3 regions of the Lysinibacillus sp. EB106-09-02-XG168 genome follow, and region 1 is predicted to be linked to each of the others. Evidence: riboswitches for the same ligand, from Rfam matches in the RefSeq annotation. Region 1 holds a riboswitch; each other region holds the start of a gene.

What was found. Region 1 has a riboswitch for S-adenosylmethionine ahead of AC3WSO_RS20215 (Na+/H+ antiporter NhaC family protein). Riboswitches for the same ligand answer to the same signal wherever they lie in the genome.
Region 2: another riboswitch for S-adenosylmethionine. It lies ahead of metA (homoserine O-acetyltransferase MetA); the one in region 1 lies ahead of AC3WSO_RS20215 (Na+/H+ antiporter NhaC family protein).
Region 3: another riboswitch for S-adenosylmethionine. It lies ahead of AC3WSO_RS03305 (MetQ/NlpA family ABC transporter substrate-binding protein); the one in region 1 lies ahead of AC3WSO_RS20215 (Na+/H+ antiporter NhaC family protein).

The regions. Positions count from the first base shown of each region.
Region 1 covers NZ_JBYTDN010000003.1:3,968,585-3,978,732, reverse strand. Annotated here, with positions in the region: gene AC3WSO_RS20225 (HsdM family class I SAM-dependent methyltransferase) at 1-597, shown strand, start outside; gene AC3WSO_RS20220 (restriction endonuclease subunit S) at 578-1,777, shown strand; gene AC3WSO_RS20215 (Na+/H+ antiporter NhaC family protein) at 2,493-3,776, opposite strand; SAM riboswitch class I at 3,883-3,990, opposite strand; gene AC3WSO_RS20210 (DUF2075 domain-containing protein) at 4,222-5,868, shown strand; gene AC3WSO_RS20205 (cell wall hydrolase) at 6,055-6,495, opposite strand; gene AC3WSO_RS20200 (ECF transporter S component) at 6,823-7,374, opposite strand; gene AC3WSO_RS20195 (pyridoxamine kinase) at 7,565-8,413, shown strand; gene AC3WSO_RS20190 (hypothetical protein) at 8,781-9,074, shown strand; gene AC3WSO_RS20185 (CHY zinc finger protein) at 9,281-9,616, opposite strand; gene AC3WSO_RS20180 (DinB family protein) at 9,658-10,148, opposite strand, start outside.
Region 2 covers NZ_JBYTDN010000003.1:2,485,056-2,495,203, forward strand. Annotated here, with positions in the region: gene AC3WSO_RS13020 (HesB/YadR/YfhF family protein) at 1-165, shown strand, start outside; gene AC3WSO_RS13025 (spore germination protein) at 293-1,840, shown strand; gene AC3WSO_RS13030 (Ger(x)C family spore germination protein) at 1,855-3,054, shown strand; gene AC3WSO_RS13035 (hypothetical protein) at 3,058-3,291, shown strand; gene AC3WSO_RS13040 (GerAB/ArcD/ProY family transporter) at 3,330-4,919, shown strand; gene metA (homoserine O-acetyltransferase MetA) at 5,058-5,993, opposite strand; SAM riboswitch class I at 6,146-6,256, opposite strand; gene AC3WSO_RS13050 (nucleotide excision repair endonuclease) at 6,451-6,822, shown strand; gene AC3WSO_RS13055 (TrmB family transcriptional regulator) at 6,904-7,689, opposite strand; gene AC3WSO_RS13060 (TSUP family transporter) at 7,815-8,597, shown strand; gene panF (sodium/pantothenate symporter) at 8,863-10,148, opposite strand, start outside.
Region 3 covers NZ_JBYTDN010000003.1:466,345-476,492, reverse strand. Annotated here, with positions in the region: gene AC3WSO_RS03330 (amino acid permease) at 1-927, opposite strand, end outside; gene AC3WSO_RS03325 (PucR family transcriptional regulator) at 1,153-2,721, shown strand; gene AC3WSO_RS03320 (carbon-nitrogen family hydrolase) at 2,796-3,590, opposite strand; gene AC3WSO_RS03315 (PhzF family phenazine biosynthesis protein) at 3,672-4,466, opposite strand; gene AC3WSO_RS03310 (pyridoxal phosphate-dependent aminotransferase) at 4,574-5,743, shown strand; SAM riboswitch class I at 5,984-6,087, shown strand; gene AC3WSO_RS03305 (MetQ/NlpA family ABC transporter substrate-binding protein) at 6,465-7,295, shown strand; gene AC3WSO_RS03300 (methionine ABC transporter ATP-binding protein) at 7,400-8,425, shown strand; gene AC3WSO_RS03295 (methionine ABC transporter permease) at 8,418-9,089, shown strand; gene AC3WSO_RS03290 (alpha-hydroxy acid oxidase) at 9,103-10,148, shown strand, end outside.

The DNA.
Region 1 (10,148 bases):
CCATATACGCATCAAGTAGAGTATATTCGAAATGGATTAAGCTATATAGAAAAGGGCGGAATGGCTTCAATTATTGTTCCAAAACAGACTTTTACAGTTGGAAACGTAAATGTTGTAAATGAGATTTTTGCAAACAATAGATTAAAAGTGGTTATTGACCTTCCACTGGGACAGTTTAAAACAAAGAATAAAACTGTAGGAACTGATGTGGCTATTTTTGTTTTTGAAGCAGGATATCCTCAAAAATTTGGAGAAGATGTTATCACCTTTATTAAGTTATTAAAAGACGAAGTTTTTACAATGGGTGCACAAAAAGGAATGCCAAGTAAGAAAACTGATTTACTTTTTGAGTTGATGACGCAATATATTAAAGATGGTTGTCGTATGGATTCTACAATTACAGGTTCAAAATATCACAACTATTTTGATGAAATTTTACATGTGAAGATAGAAGAAAAAAAATACATGTATAAAGATTATAAAGATAAACCAGATATTACACCAACTGAAGTTGATTTTGTTGAAAGTATTGGTAGTTATTTGGAATTTCTTCTAAGGGAAAAGAGTGGTGATTTTGATGAAGTGGAAGACATTTAGCATTCCTAAGTTATTTGAAATTAAAAATACCCAAGGAATTCTTTTTTCTGAAATCATGGATTTGGAGGGGACTGTTCCTTACGTAACTGCTTCAAAGTTTAACAATGGCGTAAAAGCCCACATCGAACATGATAAACGTAAGATAAATAAGGGCAAGTGTATTTTTATTGGGGGGAAAACTTTTACTGTATCCTATCAAGAATCTGATTTTTTCTCTAATGATAGTCATAATTTAGCTTTATATTTAAAAGAAAGACAGTATATGACTCGAAATATATATTTGTTTTTAGTGAGCATAATTAAGGCAGGTTTAAGGCATAAATATAGTTGGGGAGATAGTGTAAGTAGTACTAAAATAAAAAAAGATTCACTCCAGCTTCCAGTAATTGGTGACAGCGATGAAATCAATTGGGGTTATATGGAGAGTTATATAGAGTCTATTATTCCGAAATATGTTGAAAAGATAAAGGAAGAAAGCCAAGAAAAGAAGACTGTGATTTTAGAAAAAAAACGTGGGATTTTGGATTTACTTGGTTTACAGGAAAAGGATATTTTAATTTCACTGGAAGAGGAGTCACTAATTTCTCAAGTTAAAGAGTATGGAACCTTTAAAGTTTCAGAATTCTTCGAGGTTGAACGTGGGGTAAATGTTAAGCCTGAAAACCGTTCAGTTGAGAAGAATGATATTTATAGTTTGCCAGTCTCCACAGCGACTCTGAAAAATAATGGAATTGGTTATTTTACATCCCCTATTGAAAGAAAAGTTTATGAAAATGAATTAGTAACTGCCGATATGGGTTATGCAGGCTATTTGTTATATCAGAAAGATATGTTTACAGCGGGGCTTCATTCATTAGTCATTAAGAAGAAAGAAAATTTTTCGAAAAATGTTCTACTATATTTCCAGATGGCTATTCAAAAAAATGCACTTTTAAATGTGAAATTTACTAGAGGGGAACAATGGACTTCAATAAGCGGTGACATTATAGAAAGTTTAGATGTTAAGATTCCTATCGACACAACAGGGAAACCTGATTTCCATTTTATCGAGTCATATATTAGTGTGATGTATAAAAAATCTTTCCAAAGATATTCAGAACAGTTAATATCAATTGAAAAAAGTACTAAAAAGCATATTTCCGATATTGAAAAAATCATTGAGAACTTACCCAATACTTAACTTTCTTAAGTTGATCAAATAAAACGTAAATTCAAGTCAATATAATCGATATTCATTAATTTGAATGTCGGTTTTTCTTTTTTATTGCTTTAATAAATTGACAAAAAGGAAAAGGGAGTAATTTGCTGGTTAGCGCTTCATTCAAACCTTTGATCCGAATTAAATACTAAAAAGAGAGAAGGATAAATAATGGTAGGAGTTATGTTAGTAATTTAAAAATTAGCACTCAATCTAATTCACCTTCCACCCTAGTAAGGGGTGTTCGAGAAAATTTTATATCTCTTGTATTTTATTAGTTGAGGGGTCTGTTACAAAAATGTTATTTTGGATTGATTTAGATAAACTTATGTATTTAGAGGGAGAATGAGATTTATATTATAATATGTTAAACATCAAAAATGCCCCCGCAACGTATTTTTTATCAAACGTAGTCAAAAGCGTAGTCAAAAAATTCAATTGCCCCCGCAGCTATTGATATATCAGTACTTTGAGACGGTTGGTTCGACTCCCGCCGTCTCCATACATAGAGTGGTCTTGAAAACCCAGTCATAACAGCGGCTTTAAGTATAGATGAATAATGAGAGTGAAGGAATGGATAAATTCCTTTCGTTTTCTGTTTTAAACGAATAGCCCCAATTAAAAAATCCAATCGTTTTGAGAATCTTTTTGTCAAAACGATTGGATTATTTCAATGTAAGTTCAATGTTGATTAAGTTCAGGCTTTCTTTTTTGCCGGGTATCCAATTAAAATAGCGATAATCCCACAAATTCCTATCAAAATCGGGTAGAAAGAATACTGCAGCATGCTCACTGGCGATATTCCCGCAACGCTTGCGGCTGCTAGGAATTGGGCTCCGTATGGCAGAAGACCTTGGGCCGTACAGGAGAAAATATCTAATATACTTGCGGACTTTCTTGGCTCAATCCCATACTGGTCAGCAATATTTTTTGCAAGGGGACCAGCAATTAAAATAGCAATTGTATTATTGGCCGTAGATAAATTAGTTAGGCCCACAAGACCTGCAATCCCAAATTCAGCACCTTTTTTTGATTTAATTCTTCGTGTCGCAAGGTGAAGTAGGAAGTCAATTCCTCCGTTAAGCTTAATAATTTCCACCATTCCAGCGATTAAGATTGCAAGAAATGCCATTTCATACATGCCTGACATTCCTTCGCCAATCTTTTGGAAAAGGTCCATTAACTGATAGCTGCCATCCGCTAAGCCAACACCCCCGGCCAGAACAATCCCGAATGCAAGAACAAGGAAAACATTCATTCCAATTAGCGCAAAAATAATAACCAAAACATAGGGAACAATTTTTACCCAACTATAGCTTAAATGCTCTACTTGTGCGGTAGTATCACCCATTGTGATAACCCCTAAAATAATGCTCGTTACTATAGCTGCCGGCAACACAATCCAAAAATTCACTTTAAATTTATCTTTCATTTGTGCGCCCTGTGAACGAACTGCAGTAATAGTTGTATCTGAAATAAAGGATAAATTATCGCCAAACATCGAACCTCCAACAATCGCCGCCATTACTAAAGCCATAGAAAAGTCGGTATGCTCGCTTATCCCAACTCCAATTGGCGCCAGAGCAACAATTGTTCCTACCGAAGTCCCCATTGATAGGGAGATAAAGCAGGCTATGATGAACAAGCCTACGACAAGCAGGTTTTGTGGAATGACTGACAAAGCAAAGTTAACAGTGGAGTCTACTGCCCCCATGCCTTTTGCTACCTCTGAAAAGGCTCCAGCCAATAGAAAAATAACAACCATCAGCATGACATTTAAATTACCAGCGCCTTTACAAAAAATATCAACCTTATTCGAAAACGATTCTTTTCGATTCATTGCCAGAGCCACAGCGCCCGAAATGGCAATGGCTACAATGACAGGGAAGGCATAAAAATCACCTGTAATAACCCCTGAACCAATAAATAAAACTAAAAAAACAACAAATGGGATTAGCGCCCATGGATTTTCTTTCTTCATTGTTCTACCTCCAAAAATTAAAAAATGGATACGTCTTTGTCCATTTTTCTCTAAAAAAAGACCTCTTCTTGAAAACAAGAAGAGGTCTTATATCTATAAAACACTCCTCTTATCTATCAAGCCATTGCTTGCTGGATTTGGCACAGTAACTTAAATACAAAGTTCCGCTGCCGAGATTTCATAGGGCCAGTCCCTCCATCTCTCTTGATAAGAAGAAAAACATATTATTTTTTGCACAATAATGAAATAGTATAATAAAACATCTATATTTGCAACATTTTTTAATTAAACTTTATTTCAAAGTAACAGGAAATACAGTCCGCACTGAAATAGGGCTATTCAATCATAATACTAATACGCAGATTCTGATTTAACAGCAAAACAAACTAGTTTCAATAATATGCTAAAATAAGTTTATCTATATCGTAAGTAAGGTGGCATTAAGGTGAATACAGTTGAAATTAATACATGGCCATTTAATGAAAAAAGCTTAAAAAGTATCAATAACACAGAGAGCTATTTAAATTATCCAGTCATTTATCTTTTAAAGGATCAAAAAGAGGCTTATATTGGGGAAACAGTAGCGTTCAAAAATCGAATGCGTGCACATTTAAAAACAAAGGAACGTCAGAAATTAGATGAGATGCATTTAATCTATCATGAGGAGTTTAATCGTTCTGCTACGTTTCATTTAGAGACGAAGCTTATTAATTATTTTCTAGGAGACCAAAAATATAAGCTACAAAATAAGAGCCAAACGGTAAATAATATTTCACATAATTACTACAATAAAAAGTTTTATGACCGTGATATTTTTAAAGGAATTTGGGAACGTCTAGTAGATCAAGGGATTGTTAATAATGAACAGCATGTAATTGAAAACCGTGATGTTTTTAAGCTTTCACCTTTTAAGGAGTTGTCAGTAGAACAATTAGAGTTAAAGGAAAAAGTTATTGAAATTTGCGAGCAAAACATTTCTCGTTCAGAAGAAGATAAATCATTTTTATTCTTGATTCAAGGTGAAGCGGGGACAGGTAAAAGTGTGGTGTTAAGTTCTATATTTAATTCTATACAGGAACTGTCTTCAGATGTTACATCACATTTATGTGGTTCAGAAAATTATTTGGTTGTTAATCATGATGAAATGCTCAAAACATATAAAACTATAGCTTCTAAATTAAAATTTTTAAAAGCTAAAAATTTTGATAGACCTACACCTTTAATTAATCGTCTAAAAAAATCAGGCGAAAAGGCTGACATTATTTTAGTGGATGAAGGACATTTATTGTTAACTAGGCCAGACACATATAATAATTTTACAGACAATAATCAGCTTGAAGAGCTTATGAAGTTGGCGAAAATCGTTGTAGTTGTTTATGATGAAAGCCAAGTATTGAAACTTAAAAGCTTTTGGAAGGAAGCTACTTTGGAAGCTTTATTGCATCAAAGTGATTATGAGAAATACGAACTAAAAAATCAATTCCGTATGAGAGCAAACGAAGAGGTAATTGAATGGATTGACCATTTTAAAAATAAAAAGATTTCTCCTATTCCTAACGATAAAGAGTATGAGCTGACGATATTTGATTCTTTACAAAAAATGCATAAAGCGATTATTGAAAAGAATAATGATGGTGGTTTGAGTCGAGTTGTTTCAACATTTGATTATTTACATAAGAAAGACGGCGGTATTTATTATATAACGGAAGATAAGGGCAATTATAAAATTCCATGGAACATAACAGATGGGAAATACACCTGGGCAGAAAAGGGCTCCACTATAGAAGAAGCAGGCTCCATTTATACAATTCAGGGCTTCGATTTAAACTATGTGGGTGTAATCCTAGGACCATCTATAACATACGACAAGCAATCCGATTGTTTAGTTATAAAACCTGAGAATTACAAAGATGTAGGTGCATTTGCAGGAATTGAAGGTATAGAAAATGTTAAACAAGCAAAAGAAAAGATTATTCTAAATTCCATGAATGTGCTTATGAAACGGGGAATTGAAGGATTATATATTTATGCTAGTGATGAAGTACTAAGAGAAAAATTATTAGAACTTCAATCTGAAAGCATGAAAAAGTAATCATATATTTTACTAAGACAAATTTAAGTAGCTCAATAGGTATGGTAGAGGAACCATACGCTATTGAGCTTTATATAATCAGTTACTATTTTCTAGTTATTAGCCTATCACACAAAATCCCACGGAAAAGGTGTAGCCTTTTCCGTGGGATTTCTTTTTTGATGAAAAAAATATTAAAATGACTCCCTATCCCCGATAAACACTCTCACATGTATCCGGCGCTGGTTCATAGAAGCAATGATTTTTAAATTGACCAGTAAAAGGTTGACCGTACCAGGTTGGAGGACATGGTGCGTATGGATTGAAGTACCAAAGTGCGAATTTCGCTGGATGTTCTCTCCAATAATCCAGTGTCAGTTTGGCTAATCTTTTTTCATTAGGTCGTGCTCTTTGGTAAAACATATTCCCTTTTTGAACCGCTTCAAAAGAATAATTTCCTCCTTGTACCTGATAAATAACATCATTAATGGTTCTTAAATCTTTAAAGTCTGGACATTCTGCTACAAGACGATTCACAATGACATTGCCAACATATAGCATTCCTTGATTTCCTTCGCCTTCCGCTTCCGCTCTCATCATCCTTGCCACCAAGCCAATGTCAGAATCTATATATTTTACTCTTGGCATTTTTTCACCTCCACCATATAGTATGAAAATAAGCCTTCATTATTGTCATTTGAAAATCTAAATGGTACGACAACCAAAAAACACACCATCTGTGCTGTTGATAAAACGGCAAGATGGCGTGTTTACTTTGTAGTAATCAATTATGCCTTGGCATAATTGCGTCCGGAATCGGCTTTGTGCTAGCACAAAGAACTCTTTTCCGATTTCCGTGACATCCCGCCGGAGGCTTTGGGCCAACATGATGTTGGTCACTCAGTCGTTGCCACAGGACGTGGTGTTTTTAGACTGAGTTCCTATATTGCAGCGAATGACCTCCGATGAAAGAAGTTAAAAATTCTTTTTAAAGTACGGTGTTTTTTTCATCACGATACATACTGGAATCGCGATAATTAAACCGACAACGTTTTGGATGATGTCTCCTGGAATGGATGCCATCGGGGCAACCCAGCTTTTGAACATAATCGCTTGCCCGATATAGTAAACTCCAATCATAACGGGCATAGCAACAACTGCTGCTAAAATGTTTAGTCGGATATCGTCGCCTTTATGTCCATTAGACCAAGCGATTTTCCCAACGATGGCGCCTTGTAGTGCGCGGGAGATAATTGTAGTTGGCGCCCAAATTAACCAACCACCTACGATATCGAATAATCCCATTCCGATTGCTCCGGCAAGTGCTCCTTTTTTAGGACCGAATAAAATCGACGTAATTAAGAGCATGGATGTCCCTAAGTGAATAAGGCCACCTTGCCCAAATGGTAGCTTAATATTAATAAACATTGTAGCGACGAAAACAAGTGCTGCTAAAATGGACGTAATCACCAAATCAAATGTTTTTGTGCGTGGTTTTGTATAGGATCGACTTTGTATTGTTTGCATTTGCATGTCCTCACTAGGATGAATTTTTTGATAATTTTAATTTAGCAAAGGGCTGACTATCGTAAAAGTGCCAATTTGATAAAAATATTAAAGGTCAGTTTGAATTTTTATAAATATGCACATTTTCGCATCTTTCTAATTGTGATACGATGGAGAGAGTACAAGCAGGATTAGTTAGGTGGGGAGTATGATGAAAAAAGTCGCTGTAATTCAAGATATGTCATCCTTTGGGAAGTGTTCGTTAACGGCCGCGATGCCTGTGCTGTCAGTGATGGGTGTTCAGGCGGTGCCACTACCAACTGCGATTTTAACTGCTCAAACAGGGTATCCGAGTTTTTACTGCGAGGATTTAACGTCAAAGATGGATTACTTTGTGGATGAGTGGAGCAAGCTTGGCGCGACCTTTGATGGCATTCACACAGGCTTTGTGACAGGGAAGGAGCAAATCGATAATATTTTTCGATTTTTAAATGTGTTCCACGCAAGTGAAACGAAGCTGCTTGTCGATCCGGTCATGGGCGATTTGGGCGAGGTGTATAAAATGTATACGGGCGAGTTGCTTGATCGTATGAAAGCGCTAGCGAAGTGTGCAGACATTATTACGCCTAATGTTACAGAATGTTGCTTGCTTACGGGATTGTCATACGAGAAGTTACAAAGTTATCAAGCTGATGCAGATTATCTTCAGACGTTAGAGGAAGCGGGCAAGCAGCTACAGCAGACGACAGGGGCAAATGTCATTATTACCGGTTTGAATCCGCCGCCAGCAGATACGAACAAGCGCTATGTAGGCAATATGTATGTCGATGCAGAACGTTCATTTTCTAGCATCCGGGAATACAACGGTGAGAGCTATTCAGGCACAGGTGACTTGTTTGCATCAGTCATTATGGGTGGCATGATGCGCGGTCAGGATTTAGTTGAATCGATGAAGCTTGCTGAGACGTTTTTAGCCGCTTCAATTGAAGCTACGTCAAAGGAGCAAATTCCACGCGAAGCAGGCGTGAATTTCGAAAAATTTTTACGAATGCTCCTTTAGATATCTTTTTAATACGTTAATTGGTGGTACAGCTATACTTCACGTCTTCTACTTAACGGGGGATGGATTTTTTGTGAAAAGGAAATAATTCAATTATGCCTCCGCATAATTGCGTCCGGAATCGACTTTGTGCTTAGGCCTGCACGAGGGCCGACACGATGTCGGACATTTCGGTAATGCCACAGGACGTGGCGTTTTTACCGATGCAGGTCAGTTAGCCGTTATCGTGGATGCGATGATCTTAGGCTAACATCCTCTAAGAACTCCATTCTGATTCCGTGACATCCGCCGGAGGCTTTAACTTCTTTCAGCGGGTGTCCAAACACCTGCTGAAAGAAGTTAAAATCATGAATTGGGGAGGTGTATAATGAATTCAATTAGATATTACGTAGTGCAAGTAAATGATCTCTATTACCAGGGCGAAATAGACCTTCAATCATTCACAGATGATGAAGAACAGGCCTTTGCGTTTACGGATATTGTGGCAGCAAACGAACTGGCTCATGAGATAAATGGAATCGTCCTGACAAGAGACGTCAGTTATAAGGAGCTAGAAGATCTTTCAGCACAATATCTGATTGAGTACGAAGCATTGCCAAAAGAAGAGCGTGACTCTATAGAATCATTTTGTAGGGAGCTCAGTATAGGAATGTTTGAATAAAAGTCGAATCGAATCTTTTCGGTTCTTTTTTTATGTAGTTTTCGACTGGACCTCAGCATGCTATCTCTCTAAATCTAGAAAATGGTAAACAGCCCGTAGCCATGATTGATGGTTACGGGCATTCTTCCTCAAAGATAAAAGAAGAAACTAACTTTTTAAAAGGCTTTGCTAAACGCTTTATTTAGACATGTTGAACATACATATTTTTAAAAACTACATGAAGAATTATGATCCGTCCCAAAGTATATATGAAAATGCTTACTACAATTTGGATTAAAAAGAGTATGACAATGTTTACAGTTTGTGCTATTCATATATTCATGAATCGTTAATTCCTTTTTGCAGACGCCACAAAATATTGCCTTTTCATCAAAATCCTCTTTATTCCAAGGCTGAATGTTATGATTTGAATTTTCCTCATGACATTTATAGCAAGGGTAATACTCTCCACAACATTTGAATTTTATTGAAATAGTATCTTGCTTATTAGAATAGTGTTTACATCTTCCTTGATCATCAATAACATTTCCAAGAATAATCATAGTTTTAACCTCTTTTCTTAAATGAACTGGACATAATTTTCTTAAGTTAACACTTCGCTGGACACAATCAATCTACTATATTGCTCCGCCATCATTTTAAAATGATGCTTTTCGTGGATGGCAAGTAGCTGGATTGATTGAATAAGATTAGGGTAGTGGGCTATTGGGTCTGGAAAGACAATATGCCCGGCAATATCCTCCTCTATATTATTTATTAATTTTTGCATTGCGCTCGTTTCATTTATTAGTAATTGCTCTATCTCATCACTGTCCAGCGTAAAACGTATTTTAGAGGGAGGCACTAATATTCCTGGAGCACTCATGCCTCGTCCTTTTTTGCTTTTATACTCGTCGTAAATATCATGTATTTCAGTGGCGAATGGCTTGTTTCTCCGCATTTTCGCGTAAGGGGTAAGTAGTAATGAAAATTTTGTTACTGTTTTCAACATTTTTAGGATGAGATAAAGGTGATAGAAATGTTCACCGATCGACCATTTATCTTCTTTCTCGCGATGCCATAGTTGCTTCTGCG
Region 2 (10,148 bases), 1.5 Mb from region 1:
CTTGGTATGACACGTGAAGAACCAATCGAAATTGGTGTAAAGACAGTTATTGACGATGTGACCTACTATATTGATGAAAAAGATTTATGGTTCTTCAATGACCACAATTTAAATGTAGATGTGGATGCTACTAATGACGAACTAAAATATACGTATACAAAATAAAGCAGTGTTTCCTTTCTTTATACGAAAGGAACACTGCTTTTTTCTATGAAATCACTTCCAACCTTAGTTTATCTTCTCTCAAAGTTGTACATTCTATATTTATGTAAAAACTTGAGGAGGAAAGAACATGTCTATTTCTAAAATTGCTGATACCTCCCAAAATAACAACCAACTATATAGTTCACTTTCTCAAAATTTAAAGTTGATTAAAAACACACTTGGGAATAGTAATGACCTTGTCATACGAGAAATAACGATTGGAAAAGCTGAACAATATACGTTAGCAATCATTTATATAGATGGCTTATCCGATAAAATAAGCATTTCTAATTCGGTGATTGATAAACTAATGCTTGATATTGAAGATCATCAAGATACAGAAATAGAAAAGATTATTCGATATTTGAGAGATTCTTGTTTAACAGCCGGCGATGTGAATGATATTTTCCATTTTTCAGCACTGTACAATTCTATTTTAAAGGGTAATACGGTCATCTTAATAGATGAATCTTCAACTGGTATCGTGACAAGTACACAAGGTGCAAAAGATAGAGCCATTATGGAACCAGCCACAGAGTCGGTTATTAGAGGTCCTAGGGAATCGTTTACGGAAACATTACGTACGAACACGGCCCTGCTCCGTCGAAAAATTAAAAGTCCTAATCTTTGGATCAAGACCCGGATTGTCGGTGAAGTAACAAAAACGGAAGTTGCAGTTATGTATATCAATGACATTGCCAACGAGAAAATAGTAGCAGAGGTTCTAGCCCGATTAGATCGTATTAATATTGATGGTATTTTAGAAGGCGGCTACATCGAAGATTTTATTCAAGATAACAAATTCACTATATTCCCTACTATTTATAATTCTGAACGGCCTGATGTTATTGCTGGTGAGCTATTAGACGGTAAAATTGCTATTTTAGTGGACGGTTCACCGTTTGTCCTCGTTGTGCCAGCATTATTTACATCCTTTTTACAATCAGCTGAAGATTATTATCAGCATTGGATGATTAGTTCTCTTGTACGCATTTTGAGATTTTTTGGAATTGCCCTTGCCTTGGTGGCACCATCGCTTTACGTAGCAATCACCACCTTCCATCAAGAAATGCTACCGACTCCGATGCTGATCAGTATTGCATCTCAACGTGAAGGAGTCCCCTTCCCTGCCGTTGTTGAGGCACTCATTATGGAGATTGCCTTTGAGGTGTTAAGAGAAGCAGGTCTTCGCATGCCAAGAACCATTGGACCAGCCGTGTCGATTGTCGGAACATTAGTAATCGGCCAAGCTGCTGTAGAAGCAGGAGTTGTATCAGCAGTAATGGTCATTATTGTAGCCTTAACAGCCATTTGTAGCTTCTTGTTCCCTGCCTATGGCTTATCCAATACAGTTCGTGCTCTTCGTTTCCCATTAATGATCGTATCAGCAATCGTTGGACTATTTGGTTTAATGTTTGGCCTGATGATCATCCTACTACATTTATGCAGCATACGAACTTTCGGTGTCCCATATTTAAGTCCATTCGGCCCATTAATTTTAAAGGATCAAAAGGATGCACTTGTGTTGTTTCCGCGTAGAGCTTTATTGACTCGACCACGCTTAGTTAGTAACAAAAACACTGTCCGAGGGCATAAATATTTTAATGCAAAAAAAAGGAATCAAAAGAATGTGTAAACGAGGAATAAACTATGTCAAAATGTAAGGCACTATGTTTACTAATGATTCTTACTATATTTTTAAGTGGGTGTTGGAGTAAGCGTGAACTCAATGAATTAGCAATTGTCGCAGCATTAGGAATAGATAAAGTAGATAATGAATATGACATAACTGTTCAAGTTGTAATTCCTGGTGAAATCTCCTCCAAACAGCCTGCTTCAGGACGATCACCAGTTATTACCTATCATTCAAAAGGTGCAACGGTTTTTGAGGCCATTAGAAAAATGACAACCGTAACAGCTCGAAAACTTTATTTTTCTCATCTTCAAATAGTTGTGCTCGGCGATGAATTAGCTAGGGAAGGAATGGGCAAGCCGTTAGATTTAATTTCAAGAGATCATGAATTCAGAAATGATTTCGATGTCATCGTTGCTCATGAAGCAACTGCCGAAGAAGTTTTAAATGTATTAACACCTATCGAAAAAGTACCAGCTACTAAAATGCTAAATTCTCTTAGAACGTCGGAGAAATCTTGGGGTACAACCCAATCCATTAAAATTGATGAATTAATTAATACTTTAAATACCAAAGAAACAAGCGTAGTTATGTCTGCTATTGAAATTCATGGAGATAAAAGTGTAGGAATGGAGGAAAGGAATGTTAAAAAATCAAAGGCTTCTACGGTCTTGAAATATGCTGGCTTAGCTGTTTTTAAAGAAGATAAATACATTGGGCTTTTAACAGAAGATGAGAGTAGAAGTCTAGGTTTTTTAAAGGACAAAATAGAAAGTACAATTGAAATTATTGCTTGCCCTAACGAAGGTACGTTATCCACTGAAATTACGCACTCAAAGACAAAAATAAAAGGTAAATTTGAAAATGGATCTCCCAAAATCAATGTTTCTATAGATGTAAACCAAAATGTCGGAGAAGTTGAATGTGATATAGACCTTACAAAAGAAAAATCGATTCACTACATCGATAAAAAAACGGAAGAACTTATAAAAAAACGGATCGAAAAAACAATCAGTACAGTTCAGCAAAGTTATCGGGTCGATATTTTTGGATTTGGCGAAGCACTGCACCGCACAAATCCTAAAGAGTGGAAAAAAATAAAAAAAGATTGGCTAACCATATTTCAAGAGATACCAGTTAAAGTTGACGTACATGTTAACACGCAAGGATTAGGAACGATGGAAAACTCATTAGTGAATAAACCGGAGGGAAAATAAGCTATGATCATGACAATATTCATACTAATTATTACAGCTGTTATCGCTTTTACCTACGTTCCAACATTAAAAAAAAAGAAAGAAACGAAAACGCTCGTTATTTTTTCGATTTTTTTATTGCTTGGTACCGCATTAAATATTGCGATCTTATTAAACATCAAAATTCCAAGCCCATTAGACTTGATTACCTTTATTTTTTCACCTATTAAAGATTACATCGTCTCACTGACAAAGTAATAAGGCAATATTATGTTAAGAAAAAGGGGTAGTTCATGATGGAAAAAGAAATCATTAGTTCAAGACAATTTATGATCATTACCCTTCTCTTTTCAATTGGTACAGCCATTTTAATTATCCCTGCAAGTGTAGCAAGTGAAGCAAAGCAAGATGCATGGATTGCAGCGATCATTGGTGTCGTAATAAGTTTGCCTATTTTAAAGCTTTTCGTTACTTTAGGAAATAAAACGCCTACCCTTACATTTGTAGAAGCTAATGAAAAAATATTAGGTCGTTTTTTCGGAAAATTTACTGCCATTGGCTTTATTCTTATATCTTTACTTTCTGCCGGAGAATTATTATATTTCATTGGAATTTTCATGAAAACGGAAATAATGCCAGAAACGCCCACGATGGCGTTTGCATTTCTGTTCAGTATTATCATTATTTATGCTGCATTTTTAGGAATTGAGGTTTTTGCCCGTTCTGCAGAAATACTATTTGCAATATTTTTATTAATTTTTATTTTCTTTGTCGTTTTTATTGCACCTTCCATCCAGATTGAAAATATACAGCCAATATTGGAAACAAAAAAAAAATCATTATTCTTTAGTATAATTCGTTTTATAAGTCTTTTTTCATTCCCACTTGTCGTATTATTAATGATTTTCCCTTCCGCAGTTAACGTCCAAAAATCTGCACAAAAAGGTTTTTACATTGGCGCAATTTTGGGAGGAATTGTCTTAATAATGATCATCACACTATCAATCCTTGTCCTTGGCCCGACAAATACTGCTTCACGGACATACCCTAGCTATGCATTAGCCCAAAGAATTTCAATCGGTAACTTTTTACAGCGTATTGAAGTGATTATGGCCGCCATGTGGATTATCACTATTTTCATTAGAACTTTTATGTATTTTTATGCTGCCGTTATCGGGATTGCACAATTATGTAAAATTAAAAATCATCGACCGCTCATTTTTCCACTCGGCATGATTATCCTTGGAATTTCACAAATTGTTCATCCGAATATTATTCATTCAGATATTTACAATAGAGATATATGGCCTATATTTTCCTTGATTTTAATGATTTTATTACCATTACTATTATTAATTGTCGCCAAGATTCGTAAAATCAATGGTAATCAAGGAAATAATACGCAATGTAATAGTAGTTCGCAAAATCAAAATGGAAATACAACACAGAGTGATAGTAGTAGCAATGGCGGGAATGCTTCTCAAGGTACAGGTAGTAGCAATAATGACAATTCTGCTCAAAGTACGAGTAATAACAATAATTCTACTCAAAGCGATTGTAACGGCAATGGTGGTAATCCTTCTCAAAATACAGGTAGCGACAATGGCGGTAACGCTTCTCAAAGTGCAGGTAGTAACAATAATGACAATTCTGCTCAAAGTGCAAATAGCAGCAATATCGATAATTCTACTCAAAGTGATAGTAACAGCAATGGGGGGAATGATTCTCAAAGCACAAGTAGCAGCAATAATGAAAATCCTGCTCAAAGTGCAAGTAATAGTAATGCCGAAAATACTACACAAAGTAAAAGTGAAAACGATACCGGAAATTCTACACAGAATGATAGCGATACCGGAAATACGCCAAACAGTGATAAGAATAAATAATCGCCAGACAATTAACAGCAGTCTGGTTATTGCCAAAAGCAAAGTGGCTCATTGGACGCCCCTGTAAAGCACCAAGCCGGAACGGAGATGAGTAAAATGATGACCCTAAAATATCAAGGTCATCATTTTTCTAAGGCATTAAATATGATATTCAATTTGATCAACAAAATCCCATTCATATGGTGTTTCTTGATAAACATAGTAGTTCAACCAGTTCGAGAATAACAAATGTGTATGGGCACGCCACGTATTAATCGGTTCATTTGCTGGATCATCATTAGGGAAGTAATTCACCGGCACCTCAATATCTAATCCTTTCGCAACATCGCGACTATATTCATCCGCTAAAGTTGTCGCATCATATTCAAGGTGACCAGTAATCATAATATTTTTATTGTCTTTAGATTGCACAATGAAAACACCAGCATCTTCTGAATAAGAGAGCAATCGTAAATCAGGGTGGTTACGTACTTCATCAATCGATACAGACGTATAACGAGAATGTGGTGCCGTAAACAAATCACTAAAGCCGCGTACTAAATCAACTGTTAAATCCGTAATGACATGAGAATATACACCTGAGCATTTAGCAGAAAGCCCAATTTTGCCAATATCGTAATGATGGTATAACGCTGCCTGAGCACCCCAACATATATGTAGAACCGATGTTACGTTTGTTTTGGACCAGTCCATAATTTCTGAAATTTCCTGCCAGTAGTTCACTTCTTCAAACGGCATTTTTTCTACTGGTGCACCCGTAATAATCATGCCATCATAGCGACGATGACGAATCTGATCGAACGTCGTATAAAATAATTGTAAATGTGATTTACTAACATTTTTCGATTCATGCGTAGCAGTATTCAAAAATGTAATATTCACTTGTAACGGGGTATTCCCTAATAAACGTAGTAATTGCAGCTCTGTTTTTTCTTTTTCTGGCATTAAATTAAAGATTAAAATATTTAACGGACGAATTTGTTGAGTTTTCGCTCTATCCTCTTCCATTACGAAGATTTTTTCCTCACGTAAATGTTCTCCAGCTGGTAAGTTTTTTGGAATATTAATTGGCATCTTGCATTCCCCTCTCTTATATTTCTCTCTGTTAACCCATTATTGGCCTTAGTCTCCATACATAGGCCTTGCGTAAAGTTTTTTTTCGATGAAATTAAAAAATCCCCCTCATTCCATTTGAGATAGAATGAGAAGGATTTTTACCACGTTCACTCTTATCTCTCAAAGGACAAATCCTTTGATGGAATTAGCACCTTTCTAACTTTTGTTAGAGGTTGCTGAAGCGTCATCGGGCCAAATCCCTCAACTTCTCTTGATAAGATTATTTAATTAAGAAGAATTGTAACATGAACAATTAAGAATATCAACAATACATAGAATATTTTGTTATTAACCATGCATGTCATACCGTAATTTGTTTAAAACTAATATTGAAGCTAAGTCCATATATTTTATGGTAAACAAGCTGTAATTATGTTAACATATACCTTTAGTAACAGAGAGGAACGTGAAAAGTTTGATTAAAATTGATTTTCCAAAACCAGATTTAGTAATTCGCCAACGCGAACAAGATTTAAAGCCAGGTGATGTACCAATCACACCGTATTTCGGTTTTATTGATTTCCATAAAATCACACGTGAAAATGGCGGCATTTTCTTATTCTACAATGAACAGAATGAACTATTATTTGTCGGTAAAGCACGTAAAATTCGTCAACGTATTAAAAAGCATTTTGAAGACAATGTGTCACCGATGAAAAATCACCGTGATGAAGTTTTCAAAATTGAAGTATATGAAGTAGATGATCCAATGGAACGTGAAATTTACGAAACATACGCGGTTAATACATTCCGTGCTAAATATAATGTTGATAAAGTTTTTTATTAAGATAAAAAATCTTATATAACAAATAAAATAAGAATCTACAAGCCATCTGTACATGATGGCTTGTAGATTCTTTTATTATTTTCACTCTACAAAAAAAGCTTTACGCTCTTTAGTAATCCATTCCTCAAGCTCCATATCATCATCGCGCTTTAACAATCGATTGACAAGCACATCATGCCATATATAATCCTCTAGTAAATAAATATGCACAGGGTCATTTGTTATAAAAGCCGTTTCTTGATTGGACGGTGAGTGACCATAAATCATCTCTTGACCATCTACAGAGAGAATGAACCAATGTGGTGTGGAAGCATTTCTCGTATATTGAGTAATGCGATGCTGGTCAATCGATGCAACATTTTCATCCACATACAATGTAATGCCATGAACCGGAATACGCTGAGAGACCTCATGTATATCTTCTCGCAATTTTTCATACATATCTTCCCACATTGATAATAATATTTTTTTCTCCGCTTTTTGTAATAACGACTGACAATAATTGACGATTGCTTCTTTTCCTTTTAGCATAACAACCTTATGCTCCGCTTCCTGCTCTTTTACTTCTAATTTTTCTAATTGATCACTAATCGACGTGAAATTCGATTGCCAGCGTTGTTCAACTTGTTGTAAAAACACAGCAACAGGAATGGAAGAGTATGTCGTTTGATCTGCAGTTTCTTCTTTCAGTACTAACCCTTTTTCAACAAGTACATTAAGTATGTCATATATTCTTGCACGTGGGATACCGGAGTTTTTACTTACTTGATAAGCACTAACATGACTATTTTGTACGAGTGCCGTATAAGCTTTTGCTTCATATTCTGTGAATCCCAGTTCTTTTAATTGGGCGATTAATAATTCCATCGAATCCCTCCATTTCCTCTATTATAGTTGAAGGGTATGAAGATACGCCAACGAAAAAATTAGTCTTTACAGCTACACGAAATTTAGTTACTATTTCAGTAGTAACTATTTAAAGAGGTGTAAACATGCTATTTGAAGTAGATTTAAATGTAGTCATTTTATTAATATCTTTTGGATTTTTAGCAGCCTTTGTAGATGCGGTCGTTGGTGGCGGTGGCTTAATAGCATTACCCGCCCTCATGTTTGCAGGTTTAAATCCAGCAGCAGCCGTAGCAACCAATAAGCTTGCTGGTACAATGGGGTCTTTAACATCAACCATTTCCTTTTATCGTTCTGGTCAGCTAGAAATACGTTCGGTTATCAAATACTTCCCTTTAGCTTTTATAGGATCCCTTTTTGGTGCATGGACAGTACATTTAATAAACCCTGAATTACTAAAACCGCTTATGCTAATAATGCTTACTGCTGTTGCAGTCTATACAATCTTCAAAAAAGACTGGGGTTCAGTAGCTTCGGTCAAAAATTTAAAGTTTACGCACTTAGTTTTATTCATGCTATTGTTATTTAGCATCGGTTTTTATGATGGATTTCTTGGTCCAGGAACTGGCTCATTTTTAATTTTCAGCTTTTTACTAATAGGCTTCGATTTTTTAAAGGCAGCAGGAAATGCCAAATTTTTAAACTTAGCAAGTAATTTTGCAGGCCTTTTAATGTTCGCCTACTTAGGTCAAATTCATTTTGTCTACGGTTTACTGATGGGTGTAGCTCAAATTGCCGGTGCATTTGTAGGCTCTCGTATGGCGATTAAAAAAGGTAGCGGCTTTGTTCGCGTATTGTTTATTATCGTAACGATTACATTGCTCACTAAAAATGCTTATGATTACATAAAAAACGCCGTAGATATCTAGCTCTACGGCGTCTTTGTTTTTTTGGGCATTCTCTCCTTCATTTCGGAGAGACTTTTCGTCGTTTCAGTAGTTCTTTCTACGATTTTCGGGGTTCTATCCGTCGCTTCGCAGGGTCTTTCCATCACTTTGAACGTTCTATCCACGATTTTGGACGTCTATCCACGTTTTCGAGGGTTCTATCCACGATTTTGAATAGTCTATCCGTTGCTAATTGTCTACAGTAAAAAAACGCCGTAGATTTTCAATCTCTACGGCGTTTTATAAGTCAAATAAACAACTTTTCATCTTTAAATTTATGACTTGTTAATAAGCTAACAATAATAAATATCAATAAGGAAGCGACAATTGGAATTGTCACAGTATGCATGCCAAAGACAGAAGGATAAAAACGATCAATGATAATATATAAGGTCATCCCTGAAATCATTGACGCAATCGCACCATATTTATTGGCCTTTTTCCAATAAAGTCCTAAAACGACGGTCCAAATAAAGACTGCCTCTAGTCCTCCGAAAGCAAATAAATTAAGCCATACTAATAAATCTGGTGGATTTAGTGCAAAAACGATAACCGCTAAACCAATCACTGCTGTAACAATAAAACTTGCACGTTTAATTTCCGTATCATTTGCTGTTGGCTTTATATAATTTAAGTAAATATCTTTCACTACTGTTGAGCTTACAAGCATCAACAACGCATTAACTGTAGACATCGTTGCTGCCATCGGTGCTGCTAATACTATACCAGCTAAAAATGGCGGTAAAACCTTTAATGTTAGCAGTGGCATAACTTTATCACCAATCTCAATACCTGGCATCACAGGTCGTGCTAAAACACCAATTAAATGCATACCAAACATGATTGTCCCAATGGCAATAGTGCCAATGATAATGGCTAAATGCATGCTTCTTGAATCTTTGTAGCTCATCGCACGAACAGCGATTTGTGGAAGCCCCACCACACCAACACCGATCAAAATCCAAAATGTAGAAACGTATAATGGCGTTAATTCACCTTCAGCTCCAAATGGAGACACAAGATTCGGATTCTCAGCGACAAGCGAGGCCATAATATTATCGATTCCTCCGCCAGCGATGATTGTCCCAATTAATAAAATAACTGTTCCGATTACCATAATCGAGCCTTGCACCGTATCCGTCAATGCTACAGCGCGGAAGCCCCCAATGATCACATAAACTAACACGGAAATCGCAAAAATAAACAGTGCCGTTGTGTAGTTTAAGCCCGTTAATGACTCAATTAATCGAGCACCACCTACCCATTGTGCCATCATGGCAGAAAATAAAAAGATGATGATACTAATGGCTGATAAAATGACTATGGCATGACTTTTATAGCGCTCTCGTAAAAAATCTATTAACGTGATCGCTTGATAACGTCTTGCGATAATAGCAAATTTCTTCCCAAGAATCATTAAAACAAAATAACCTGCAGGAAGCTGAGCCATCGCCAATAATACCCAACCAAGCCCTTTCGTATAAGCAACACCTGGACCCCCAATAAAGCTACTTGCACTACCATACGTAGCAA
Region 3 (10,148 bases), 3.5 Mb from region 1:
AAATACCATTCGAGATGTAGCGTAAAGCGCAGAGTTTAAGCACGATAAAACCGCTGTTAAAACAACAAAATTCATGATTTGTGCAGCTGCGGGAATTCCGATGTAATCCAACACTGCTACATAGGGACTTGTTAAAATATCCGAGGAATGCCAAGGTAATAATGTGACAACTACCGATATCGATCCCACGTAGAAAATCAAAATACGCCAAGTAATTGAATTCGTAGCTTTTGTCACTGCTGCTAACGGTTCGTCAGATTCCCCTGCCGCAATGGCCACAATTTCTGTGCCCATAAAGGAGAAAATAACAATAACTACCCCCATCAAGACAGCTCCAAAACCATTCGGTAAAAAGCCACCCTCACCGACTAAATTAGCAGTACCTACTGCATTAAAATTAGGTGCGATACCAAAGATAATAAATGCACCAAGTCCAAGAAAAGCTATAATACTCGCAACCTTAATAAGAGAGAACCAATATTCAAATTCACCAAAAGCTTTTACGGAAAGGACATTTGTTAAAGTAAGTGCGACGGTTAATAAAAGACTTAGTAACCATAAAGGAACCCCATCATACCAATATTGAATAATTGCAGCTGCTGCAGTTGCCTCTAAAGCAATGGCAACAACCCAGAAAAACCAATATAACCAACCAATCATAAAACCAGCCCACGGACCAATGGCTTCATGTGCGTAATGCGCAAAAGATCCACTTGTTGGATTGACAACTGCCATCTCTCCAAGCATTCGCATGACAAGAATAACGATAATGCCAGCAAATATATAAGATAAAATTGCGCCAGGGCCGGCAAGGTTAATTACTGAGCCACTTCCCATAAATAGACCCGCTCCGATAACCCCCGCAATCGCGATCATCGTCATATGCCTTTTCTTTAACCCTCTCTGTAAATGCGTTTGTTGCTCCATATTCAGCTCACCTCTTTTATTAGATTGGATTACCGCTTACAAAAATTTTACATGTTACATAGAAACGAAGGTATAGACAAACTGTAAAATTCTATGCATTTGTTTTAAACATAATGTAAAATAGACTAAACATTCTAAAAATACAGTATTTAAGTTAATTTCAGCAAAAATAATACATCAATGAGAAAACTAGTGATACATCTATGTGAAAAGGAGGCGGGTAAAATGAGTCAATTTAAGCTTCAAGTGAAGGATGTATTAGAAAACACATACTTCCAAAGTGCGGAGGTCGTAGCTGGTAAGGATGGTTTATTACGAATTGTAAAGTGGGCCCATGTCATTGAAATTATACAAGTAGATAATTTTCTAGCTGGTGATGAATTAGTTTTAACAACGGGGATCAGCCTTCAGCACAGCATCGAAAACTTTATCTTTTTCGTAGAATCCTTAATCGAAAAAAATTGCGCGGCGCTGTGCATTGAATACGGGACTTCCATACAGACCATCCCGGAAGTGATTGTAGCTCTTGCTAACCGTCATAGTTTCCCTATTATCGTTTTTCATGACACGGTTCCTTTCGTCCGTATTACACAAGATTTACATAGTCAAATTATGAATCAACAATATTTAATGATCTCTACTTTAGAATCCTACTCCCAAACATTAAATAAAAATGCTCTATTAGGGCAAAATGCAGAAGAAATTTTACAAAATATGTATCATGAATTAAAGACACAAATTATCTTTTCCATTAAAGGTCGAGAGCCTATCTTTTTTCCAAACATGACACATACTAAGCGCCGACAACTAGTTACGCTGGAAAAGTCAGCACCCGTGGTTAAAAATGAGCCTATCTTTATATTTGACCAACATTATGCAGATTTAACGCTCTATAGAGAGGATGGTCTATTCTCAGAGTTTGAATTACTTATTTTAGACCGTACAGCTACTGCCTTAGCACAGCTGTTAATGAGAGAATTTTATATTGAAGAGAAAAGGGACATTGAGGATGCCTCTATTTTAGGGGATTGGATCGATCAAAAACTATCAAGAGAGGAAATTTACAAATTTATCGTTACCTATCATTCTAACTATAAGCTTTCTAGCGGAGCTGTTTTTATGTTAGCAATGCCTAATGCAGTCTCTAAAGTACAAGAGGATATTGTCTACAGCAAGCTCTACTATCGAAACCTTTTTGAGCAAAATGGATTTATACCATTTCTATACGAAAGAAAAAGCTATGTCATTTTTATTTTACTTCATAAGAAAGATAGTAAATCGAGCCGCGAATTACTAAATACATTAGTTTCTTCCCTGCTGAAAACCGATTTTTATAAAAAACAACTGTTTCAAGGGTACCAAGTAGCCATTGGTAAAGTCGTTGCAGATGTAGAGGAAATACCGAAGAGCTATCAAACTGCACTCGAAACATTGTATATTTGCAGTAAAGTACAAACTACATCTTATTTTTATGATGATTTACATTTGTATCACCTCATCTATAAATTACAGATGCAAGTAAATTTGCAAGAAGTGATTCAAGATTATTTACAGCCGGTTATTGAATACGACAAAAAATATAATAGTAAGCTATTAGAAACGCTGCAAGTATACTTACAAACGAACGGCTCCAAACAACAAACAGCTAACCAACTGTTCATCGTACGCCAAACGCTCTACCATCGTTTAAAAAAGCTTGAAAGTCTCTTAGGGAAAAATTTCATGAAGGGGCATAATCGAATTACGCTTGAATTTATGTTGCTCGCCAATTCTTTAATTGAGGATAAAAACTAACTGCTAGTTTATGATTGATCAGCGATGTTGCATGAATAGCACGCTCAGAGTCGCTATGAGCGTGCTATCAGATTTTAATTTTCGCTAACTACTCCACTATATAATGATGGTCTGCGGTCGTCATAAACTGGAATTCTGCCTCGTACTTCATCGACAATCGAAAAGTCCACGTCAATGACAGCTACTTCCTCGTCTTCTGCACCAATCCAAAGCACTTCGCCCCACGGTTGAATAATCATTGATTGACCATTAAAGTTTTCTACTTTTCTCGATATACGATTAACAGCGATCACGAAGCATTGATTTTCAATGGCACGTGCTTGCAGCAATGTGTTCCAATGATCGATACGTGGCGTCGGCCATTGTGCCGGCACGAACAATACTTTTGCGCCCTCTAAAGCGTGTGCACGTAACCATTCTGGGAAGCGAATATCATAGCAAATCACCCCTGCAGCCTCGATATCACCAAGGGCAAAGCGATTCATTTCATCCCCAGCTTCTAAATATAAATGCTCGTCCATCAAACGGAAAAGATGTGCCTTGTTATATTCACCAACTAACTCACCGTTGCTATCAAACGTATACATCGTGTTGTAAAATTTATCGCCCTTCTTCGTTGAAACAGAGCCACCAACAATATGTACACCAAGCTCTTTTGCTAAATTTGATAAAAATGCTTTCGAACGCTCTCCATCCACATCTGCAAGCTCTGGTAATTTTTCAAGTGCATAGCCTGTATTCCACATTTCCGGTAGCACAATAATTTCTGCACCTTGTTTTGCCGCTTCACGAATCTTGTCCTCCGCACGAGCAAAATTTTCTTCTACTTTGCCAAAGCCTACGTTTAATTGGATACAACCAATCTTCATTGCTATTCCTCCTCTAGAAAGTACTATTCTATATTTATACTACAATAAATCAACCTTACTTCCATGGTTTAAGCTCAATATTCAGATTGATATTTCACCACTTAATACTTGAACTGCAGAACCCGCAATAGCAACATCTTTTATTTTAGGTGTAACGTACAATAATCCACCACGTTTTGAAAGTTGTTTGCTCACGATGCTTTCTTTTGATAATTTTGCACACCAGTAAGGTCCTAGTGCACCATGAGTGGAACCATTTACATGGTCTTCATCAATGCCTTGTGCTGGAGAAAAGAATCTTGAAACAATATCAATCCCCTCACCCTTAGAACGACTTGTAATACAAACGCCACGTACAGGGAACTGATTCATCACATGAAAATCAGCTTTGAAATCTGCAATATACTTTTCGTGACTTAGCTCCACTATATAATCCAATTCTGTTTTCCCTACATATATTGGTTTCATTCCAAGCCATTCTTCAAGCTCCACAGGACATTCAATCTCTTCTAATTGATACTTTTGAATTGTTATTTCAACTAGTTCATTCAACCAAATTGTTTGCAAAGGACCACTTAAAGTTTGGAATGTAATTGAAGAGTCGACAGGTACAATCCCTTGTTTCCAAAGTAAAAAAGCGCTAGCGATCGTTCCATGTCCACAAATCGGTATTTCCTTTGCCGGCGTAAACCATCTAAGAAAAAAATCATGCCCCTTCTTTTGGACAAAAGCTGTTGTTGGTACGGGAATCTCCTGAGCAATTTTTTGCATTGTCGACTCAGGTATTGCTGGATTAAGTAAACATACCGCTGCGGGATTTCCCTTGTAAAGCTCTGTAGTAAAAGCATTGATGATAAAATACGAGACTTTGTTCATTTTTCCTCACCTCATATATTATTAGGCTCTAGACAATTACTAAAAAAAGTAATATGATGTGCATCATATCTTTAATAATTATTATATTCTGAAAAAGGTGGACGTGCATGGAATTCTCAAAAAAACTACAGCAACTCCCAACTCAATTTTTTGCAGCACTTGTGCAAAAAGTAAATGCCGCTCTTTCTGAAGGGCGTGATGTTATCAATCTTGGTCAAGGTAATCCAGATCAACCCACTCCTCCTCACATTATTAAAGCATTACAGGAGGCAGCAGAAAATCCTCAAAATCATAAATACTCTCCATTTCGTGGCATAGCAGAATTGCGCCAAGCAGCAGCAAGCTTCTACAAACGTGAATACAATGTTGACATTGATCCTGAAACAGAGGTAGCTATTCTCGGTGGTACGAAAATTGGTCTTGTTGAACTACCGTTAGCGGTTTTAAACCCCGGTGATACAATGCTGTTACCCGATCCTGGCTATCCAGATTACTTATCAGGTGCCGTATTAGGCGATGTGGATTTTGAAGTCATGCCACTTTTTGCAGAAAATCATTTCCTGCCTGATTATAATGCTTTATCCGATGAAGTAAAAGAAAAGGCGAAGATGCTTTACTTGAATTACCCGAATAACCCAACTGGTGGTACTGCAACACTTGAATTTTTCGAGGAAACAGTACGCTTTGCAAAAGAGCACAACATTATCGTATCACATGATTTTGCCTACGGAGCGATTGGATTTGACGGCAATAAACCTATCAGTTTCCTGCAAGCTGATGGTGCAAAAGATGTCGGTATCGAAATGTATACATTATCCAAAACGTATAATATGGCAGGCTGGCGCATTGGTTTTGCAGTTGGTAACCCTGATATTGTTGCAGCCATTAACCTTATTCAAGACCATCTCTTTTGTAGTCAATTTCCTGCCGTGCAACAAGCCGCGGCAGTTGCACTTACTGCTTCCCAGAGTTGTGCGGATAAGCTAAGAGCGACTTATGAGCGTCGACGAAACGTCCTGATTGAAGAAGCTCAGCGAATCGGTTGGCAAGTAACGGCACCGAGAGGCTCTTTCTTTGCATGGCTCCCTGTTCCATTAGGTTTTACGAGTGAACAATTTGCCGATTTATTGCTCGACAAAGCTGATATCGCTGTAGCTGCTGGCAATGGCTTCGGTCAATATGGCGAAGGCTATGTACGGGTTGGTTTACTTGTTAGCGAAGACCGCTTACGTGAAGCGATTAGCAGAATTGAAAAACTAAGCTTATTCAGCTCATGAACAGTTCAATCCCCCTACCTAAGTAGACTCTATCGAAAAACTGTTCCGTTAGCTCAATCTTGCTATAGGAACAGTTTTTTATTTCTCTATCTTTTTTTGGGTTGCTCAACCCCTTCTTCTAGCAGATTCTTTTCCAGCTAAATAGTATAATAAAATAAAAAATTTAAAAAATTTGATTGACTTACCTATATCCTATAATTTATATTAGTTCTATCGGATTTTCAAAAAAATATTATAAATCTCTTATCAAGAGTAGCTGAGGGACTGGCCCTATGAAGCTCGGCAACCTCCTTTTTTAAGGAAGGTGCTAAATCCTGCAAACGATATCGTTTGAAAGATAAGAGAGGACACACTTTTTCATGAGCCTCTCTTAATTTTTTAAGAGAGTTTTTTTTATCTTCATTTACATGAAGATAAAAGCCTCCGGCGGATGTCATGGATTTTGAAATGAACGAATTGTGAAGGCACAATTCAAAATCCGGACGCATTGTTTATCTGTGCGAAAGCGACAGCAACAAGTGTTTTCTGTGCGAAAGCGAAGCGACAGCAACAAATGTTTTCTCTGCGAAAGCGAAGCGACAGCAACAAATGTTTTCTCTGCGAAAGCGAAGCGACAGCAACAAATGTTTTCTCTGCGAAAGCGAAGCGACAGCAACAACAATTACGCCAAGGCAAAATTGATTTTTTAAAAGCCGATAAAACAACTTTGGAGGTATGTTTCATGAAAAAGAAAAACAAAATTTTATTAGGTTTAGCGAGTCTCACATTAGTAGCGGCATTAGTAGGCTGCGGTACTAAAGAAGATAAAGGTAGTCAAGGTAAGGCTATTAATGAAAATAAAATTGTAGTAGGTGTAACTTCTGGTCCACACGAACAAATTGCAGAGGTTGCAGCAAAAGTTGCCAAAGAAAATGGCTTAGAGGTAGAACTAAAAACGTTCTCTGATTATGTTTTACCAAATACATCGTTAGCCGAGGGTGATCTTGATGTAAACAGTTATCAACACAAGCCTTTCCTCGATGCATTTAACAAAGATCACAAAACAAATTTAGTACCAGTAGGAAAAACAATTTTAACTCCTATGGGCATATACTCCAAGAAATATAAATCATTGGATGAAGTTCCTGATGGTGCTACATTCGGATTACCGAATGACCCAACGAACGGGGCTCGTACTCTATTTGTCCTTCAAGAGGCAGGTATCATTAAATTAAAAGAAGGTGCAGACTTAACAGCATCTACTCGCGATGTGGAAGAAAACAAAAAGAATTTTAAATTCATTGAATTAGAGGCTGCACAAATTCCGAAGCAGCTTAGTGAAGTAGATGTGGCAGCTATTAATACGAACTTCGCTCTTGATGCTGGTATTGATCCTAAAAAAGACTCCATTCTTTTAGAATCTACTAACTCTCCATATGTAAACTACATCGCGGTACGTTCTGAAAACGAGGATGACCCAGCGATTAAAAAATTTGTTGAAGCCTATCAATCTGATGAAGTACGCAAATTTATTGAAGAGGAATTCAAAGGTTCTATCATTCCAAGCTGGTAAGTAACGATGAAGGGCCTTTCATAATTTGAGAATCTGCGAGACCCCTATAGGAATGCTAGCAGATTCTTGCTTTATAGAAGGACTTAGAAAGGAGATATCACAGTATGATTCAATTAGAAAATATAACAAAAGAATTTAAAACTAAAAAAGGTATCGTCAAAGCAGTAGATGGCATTAACCTACATGTCAAAAAAGGTGAAATTCATGGGGTTATTGGCTACAGTGGTGCAGGAAAAAGTACCCTTATTCGCTGTGTTAATTTATTAGAGCGACCAACAACAGGAAAAGTATTGATCGACAATGTAGATATTACTTCACTTTCTCTAAACGACCTTCGCGAAACACGTCAAAAAATCGGCATGATCTTCCAGCATTTTAATCTCTTGAAAACAGCGACCGTTTACAACAATATCTCGGTACCATTAAAGCTTCTAGGCTATAACGACTCTGAAGTGAAAAAACGCGTTGCAAAATATGCAGAAATTGTTGGCCTAACAGAGAAATTAGATAGTTATCCTAGCCAGCTTTCGGGTGGTCAAAAGCAACGTGTCGCTATTGCACGCGCCCTCGCCCAAGAGCCTGAGATTTTACTCAGTGATGAAGCAACAAGTGCTCTCGATCCTGAAACAACTGACGCTATTCTTGAGCTTCTCTTAAAAATTAACCGTGAGCTTGGCATCACTATTTTACTTATTACACATGAAATGAATGTTATTCAAAAAATTTGCGATGATGTATCCGTTCTTGAATCAGGGACGGTTGTGGAATATGGCTCTGCTATAGAACTATTTTCGAATCCTCAGCATGTAACAACACGTAAGTTTTTAAATACCATTTCTCAACGCAATTTATCACCGTCCCTTATCAAGCAATTAAATGTCTCAGGAAGTGTTATTCGTTTAACATTCCTTGGTGAAAGTACCGGGAAACCATTACTTGCAGAAGTGAGCAAAGTGTATGATGTACAACCAAATATTTTAACAGCCAATATCATTGAATTAAAAAACGGCATCGTCGGTAATATTGTCGTGCATCTACACGGTGAGTCGCATATCGTAGAAAAAGCACTTAAGTATTTTACAGAAAACGGGGTAGGCGTTGAGGAATTAGGAGGCGAATTAAATGAATAACATTCAAAGCTTCTTTGCAAATTGGTCAGATGTTATTGGAAAATCTATTATCGAAACGTTCCAAATGGTTGGGATTTCATTATTCTTTTCTATTTTAATTGGGATCCCTTTAGGGCTTTTAATCGTTTTAACTCGCCCAGGGCAATCGTTTGAAAATAAATTTCTCTATCAATTTTTTAATTTATTTATTAATATTGTTCGCTCGGTTCCGTTCATTATTTTACTATTTTTCATTTTACCGTTCACGAAGCTAATCGTTGGCACAACTATTGGTGTAAAAGGTGTTATTGTGCCGCTTGTTGTTTATACAGCGCCATATATTGCGCGACTTATGGAAACCGCGCTTTTGGAAGTTGGTCCAGGTGTTGTGGAAGCTTATACAGCAATGGGTATTAAACGTCGTCACATCATTTGGAATGTCTTACTACGTGAGGCTCGCCCATCCATTATTTTAGGATTAACAATTGCCACAATCGGTCTGATAGGAGCAACAGCAATGGCAGGAATGGTTGGTGCCGGTGGCTTAGGTGATCTTGCATACCGTTACGGCCATTTGCGCTATGAAGTCGATGTGATGTATGCGACAGTGTTTATCTTAATCATCCTTGTTCAAATTATTCAATCAATAGGTAACCGCTTTGCTACGAAACTAAAAAAAGATTAGTAGGAGGATTACGATGACAAAGACAACACATAGCGATCTACTGTTAAAAAATATAAATGCACAAGCCCCCTTCCCTATTTGCTTTGCCGATTTAGAAAAGGCAGCTGTAGAAAAAATGGAAGCTGGTCCATTTGGTTACATCCATTCAGGCGCTGGCGGTGAGCAAACACTACGAAATAACCGTGCAGCCTTTGAAAAGCACTCTATTATTCCACGCTTTTTACAGGATGTTTCAAGTATTGATACATCGATTGAGCTATTCGGAAAAGTACATCCAACTCCGCTCTTATTTGCTCCTGTTGGCATGAACAAAATGGCACATGACGAGGGAGAGCTTGCCGTGGCACGTGCGGCTGATCAGTTAAAAATTCCTTATATTCAAAGTACAGTTTCAAGCTATGCACTTGAGGATGTGGCACAAACAGCTCCCTCCGCTACTAAATGGTTTCAATTATATTGGTCAACTAATGAGGAAATTGCCTATAGTATGGCCGCTCGAGCCGAGGCTGCTGGTTTTGAGGCTATTGTTTTAACTGTAGATACAGTCATGCTTGGATGGCGTGAAGAAGATGTTCGCAATCAGTTTTCACCATTAAAGCTTGGATATGCAAAAGGAAACTATATGAATGATCCGGTTTTTACTGCTTCCTTACCAGATGATTCATTTGAGTCGTATGTACAAGGCGTGTTGCAAAATGTGTTCCATCCAACATTAAATTGGGACAATGTAGGTGAATTAAAACGCCGTTCAAATCTCCCTATTTTATTGAAGGGTATCTTACATCCTGAAGACGCAAAACTTGCTATAGAAAACGGTATTGACGGTATTATCGTATCAAACCATGGTGGTCGCCAATTGGATGGCGTAATTGGTTCACTTGATGCTCTTCCTAACATTGTGAAAGCTGTAAACGGACGAATTCCTGTTATTTTAGATAGCGGTGTGTATCGCGGTATGGATGCTCTTAAGGCACTTGCTTTAGGAGCAGATGCTGTTGCCATTGGTCGTCCCTTCGTCTATGGACTTGCATTAGAAGGACAACAAGGAGTCGAAAAAGT